Regions from separate parts of the Cupriavidus sp. HPC(L) genome, predicted to be linked through region 2. Evidence: predicted binding sites of a transcription regulator. Region 2 holds the regulator's gene; the other holds the start of a gene.

Region 1 (2,199 bases), on a different contig from region 2:
TGCCGCGCAGCGAGGCGATCGCCTATCAGGGCCTGCACTACTGCCGTGCCGGCCATCTCCCTGAAGCTCAGCAGCGATCTGGCGACCGCGGCGGCGACCCCGGCGGTTCCCCATGACCGCGCCGCTTCCGCCCCTGCTGCGGCTGGACGGCGCGGGCTGGGTCGAGGGCGCGCGCCGGGTGCCGTCGCCGAACTTCGATCCGCGCCCGCCCGGCATGCCGGTCGATCTGCTGGTGATCCACAACATCAGCCTGCCGCCCGGCGAATTCGGCAGCGACGATATCGAGGCGCTGTTCCTGAACCGGCTCGATCCGGCGCGCCATCCGTTCTTCGCCACCATCCACGAGGTCCGTGTGTCGGCGCATTTCCTGGTGCGGCGCAGCGGCGAGCTGCTGCAGTTCGTCTCGTGCGCCGAGCGCGCCTGGCATGCCGGCCAGTCGGCCTTCTTCGGGCGCGAGCGCTGCAACGACTTCTCGATCGGCATCGAGCTCGAAGGCTGCGACACGCTGCCGTTCGAGCCGGCCCAGTACGACACCGCGGCCGCGCTGTCGCGGCTGCTGGTGCGGGCCTATCCGATCGCGGCCGTGGCCGGCCACAGCGATATCGCCCCCGGCCGCAAGACCGACCCCGGTCCGTGCTTTGACTGGCCGCGCTTTGCGCAGGCCGCGGGACTCGCGCCGGCGATGCTGCCGTACCGTTGCGGCGGCGCCGCGGCCTAGCCGAAAACCCCGCGCCGGCGCGGGGCTATCGGAAGCGTGGCGCTAATCAAAAAAAATTCTTTCGTCGGTGCGCCAGCCGACAAAACGGCCGCAACCCTTGAGCCGCTTGGTCTGGCGGGGAGCCGGGGTGCCGGCGTGACGCCGGACCGGCCCGCGGACGCGCTTGTCAAGACTGGTCAACGCGATTCATTTCACTATACTTAGTCCAGCTTTTCGTCATGACCACTATATCTAGTGGTGCTTTCGGGGAGCCGACCTAGGCGTGCAGCGTCCGCCACGGGCTCGGCAGGTTGCCTTCGCGCCACGCGCGGCGGGCGTTTCCAGCCGGCCCGCAGCACGCGGCACCGGCGCGCCACACGGTCGGCACGTCACAAGAGCCCTCCACGGGAATGCAGCAAGGCAGTAATCCGGCACGGCATCGCCGCGCAGGGGATGTCTCTTTTTGCGCATTTTCCAGGGGCTCTTTGTCGTTGATAACACTGGTCACAAAAACAGGAGTGCTACATGCAGACGGCCCAACAAGACATCGCCGGCAAGGCCGGTATCGCCGCCGTGGCGCAGCCGAGCCCCGCCGCTGAGAACGCCGCTGGCAACTACCAGGATTACAAGATCATCCGCCGCAACGGCGCGGTGGTCGCTTTCGAGCCGAGCAAGATCTCGGTGGCGATGACCAAGGCCTTCCTCGCCGTCAACGGCGGGCAGGGCGCCGCTTCCGCGCGCGTGCGCGAGCTGGTCGAGCAGCTGACCCAGAACGTGGTGCGCGCGCTGCTGCGCAGCCGCCCGAACGGCGGCACCTTCCACATCGAGGACGTGCAGGATCACGTCGAACTGGCGCTGATGCGCTCGGGCGAACATGAAGTGGCGCGCGCCTACGTGCTCTACCGCGAGAAGCGCAACCAGGAGCGCGGCCAGGCCAACGCCCAGGCCGTCGCCCGCGTGGCGCAGTCCGTGGCCAACTTCAACGTCACCGACGGCGGCGTGACGCGTCCGCTGGATCTGGTCGCACTGCACGCGCTGATCGACACCGCCTGCGCCGGCCTGGGCGAAGGCGTCGATGCCGAGCCGATCCTGAAGGAAACGGTCAAGAACCTGTACGACGGCGTGCCGATGAGCCAGGTCTACGACTCGGCCATCCTCGCCGCGCGCACGCTGATCGAAAAGGACCCGGCCTACAGCCAGGTCACCGCCCGCATCCTGCTGCACACGATCCGCAAGGAAATCCTCGGCGAGGAAGTGACGCAGGCCGAGATGGGCAGCCGCTACGCGGAGTACTTCCCCAAGTTCATCGCCCGCGGCATCGAGGCCGAACTGCTCGACGAGAAGCTGGCGACCTTCGACCTGGCGCGCCTGGGCGCGGCGCTGGACGCCTCGCGCGACTTCCAGTTCAACTACCTGGGCCTGCAGACGCTGTACGACCGCTACTTCCTGCACGTCGACGAGACCCGCATCGAGATGCCGCAGGCCTTCTTCATGCGCGTCGC
Region 2 (2,199 bases):
GCAAGTGGTTCAACGTGGTCAGCTACGGCCTGAACGCCGACGAGGACATCGACTACGGCGCGCTGGAAAAGCTGGCCCAGGAAAAGAAGCCGAAGCTGATCATCGCCGGCGCGTCGGCCTTCTCGCTGCGCATCGACTTCGAGCGCATCGCCGCGGTGGCCAAGTCGGTCGGCGCCTATTTCATGGTCGACATGGCGCACTACGCGGGCCTGATCGCCGCGGGCGTCTACCCGAACCCGGTGCCGCACGCGGACTTCGTCACCACCACCACGCACAAGAGCCTGCGCGGCCCGCGCGGCGGCGTGATCCTGATGAAGGCCGAGCATGAGAAGGCCATCAACTCGGCGATCTTCCCCGGCATCCAGGGCGGCCCGCTGATGCATGTGATCGCCGGCAAGGCGGTCGCGTTCAAGGAAGCGCTGTCGCCGGAGTTCAAGGCCTATCAGCAGCAGGTCGTCAAGAACGCCCAGGCGCTGGCCGACACGCTGATCGCGCGCGGCCTGCGCATCGTCTCGGGCCGCACCGAGAGCCACGTGATGCTGGTCGACCTGCGCGCCAAGCAGATCACCGGCAAGGAAGCCGAGAAGATCCTCGGCGACGCGCACATCACGGTCAACAAGAACGCGATCCCCAACGATCCGGAAAAGCCGTTCGTGACCTCGGGCATCCGCCTGGGCTCGCCGGCGATGACCACGCGCGGCTTCAAGGAAGAGGAAGCGCGCCAGGTTGCCAACCTGATCGCCGACGTGCTGGACAACCCGCACGACGCCGCCAACATCGCGCGCGTGCGCGAGCAGGTCGCGGCGCTGACCAAGCGCTTCCCGGTCTACGGCTGATCGGCCGTCGCCGCGCGCCGCCGCCTTGCCCGGCGGCGCGCGGCCGCCCAACCTCCGCCTCCAGGTGGTCCGATGAAATGTCCCTTCTGCGGTCACTCCAATACCCAGGTGCTCGACACCCGCATGTCCGAGGAAGGCGATACCGTGCGCCGGCGCCGCCGTTGCGAGGCCTGCGACCGGCGCTTCACCACCTATGAGCGGATCGAGCTGTTCTTCCCGGCCATCGTCAAGAAGAACGGCAGCCGCGTCGATTACGCACGCAGCAAGCTGAAGGACTCGATGCGGCTGGCCCTGCGCAAGCGGCCGGTATCGGCCGAGGCCATCGACGAGGCGATCGCGCGCATCGAGGAAAAGCTGCTGGCGCTGGGACAGAAGGAAATTCCCAGCAGCCAGGTCGGCGAACTGGTGATGCGCGAGCTGCGCAAGCTCGACAAGATCGCCTATATCCGATTCGCTTCGGTCTATCGCAGCTTCGAGGACGTGTCCGAGTTCTCCGACGTGCTGGCCGAAGTCAGTACGCCCAACGGCAAGCGCTGAGGCGCTGCATGACGGGCAGCGGCGCCTTGCTGGTTGCCGTTGCGGCCTGCGCTGTTGCAAACCTTGTCGAATCCTCCACGATTCGACACCGGATCCCCGCCCGCTGACGATTAATCTGGTCCCCGCTTGTCACGCACAGGACCAGAGCGATGGTTGCGATCCCTTCGGCGGCTTCCCCTTCCGTTCTCTACCGTTCCAACCGCGGGCGCGTGCCCCACCGCGGCTACCTGCTGCTCGAATCGCTGGTCGCGCTGGCCGTGCTCGGCATCGGCCTGCTGCCGCTGGCCCGGCTCGGCCCGACCGCGCTGCAATGGTGGCGTGATCCCTTGCTGATCGGCCAAGCCCTGCGGCTCGCCGCCGAGGGCGCGGAACTCGCCGGCCTGGCGGGGCCGGATGCCGTGCCCGATCCCGCCAGGCTGCCCGCTGTCTCGCATGCCGACGGCCTGCCGCGGCCACGCTGGTGCGCGTCGGTGCCGACCGACGCGGCGCAGTCGCACTGTCCGGCCGGCCAGCGCGTCGTGGTGGTCGGCCCCCTGCCTTCGTCGCCCAGCCCGCGCGGCGAAACCGGTGTCGCCCATCCCCGGATCGCGTTGCGCGCGATCGCGCTGCGGTTGCGGCCATGATCGCGATCGTGCCTGGCCCGCGCCGGGCCGCATCGGCCTCGACCCAAGTCACGGCGATACCACGGCCCGCGCGTATGCCCGCCGGATCGTCGCTGGTCGACGCGATGGTCGGCCTGCTGCTCGGCACGCTGGCGACCGGCGCTGCGGCGATGGTGTTCCTGACCATGCGTTCCGCCTACGCAATCGCCGCCGAGCAGCGCGAG

What was found. Region 2 encodes NrdR, which represses ribonucleotide reductase genes. Its sites were predicted from a motif close to CACNANATNTNGTG; they were not measured.
Region 1: B551_RS04695 (ribonucleoside-diphosphate reductase subunit alpha) is a predicted target of NrdR. The motif match lies at 942-955, and genes of this name have one in related genera.

The regions. Positions count from the first base shown of each region.
Region 1 covers NZ_AMPR02000054.1:9,470-11,668, reverse strand. Annotated here, with positions in the region: gene ampD (1,6-anhydro-N-acetylmuramyl-L-alanine amidase AmpD) at 113-718, shown strand; gene B551_RS04695 (ribonucleoside-diphosphate reductase subunit alpha) at 1,223-2,199, shown strand, end outside.
Region 2 covers NZ_AMPR02000433.1:3,156-5,354, forward strand. Annotated here, with positions in the region: gene glyA (serine hydroxymethyltransferase) at 1-836, shown strand, start outside; gene nrdR (transcriptional regulator NrdR) at 909-1,373, shown strand; gene B551_RS20450 (type II secretion system protein) at 1,523-1,996, shown strand; gene B551_RS20455 (PilW family protein) at 2,071-2,199, shown strand, end outside.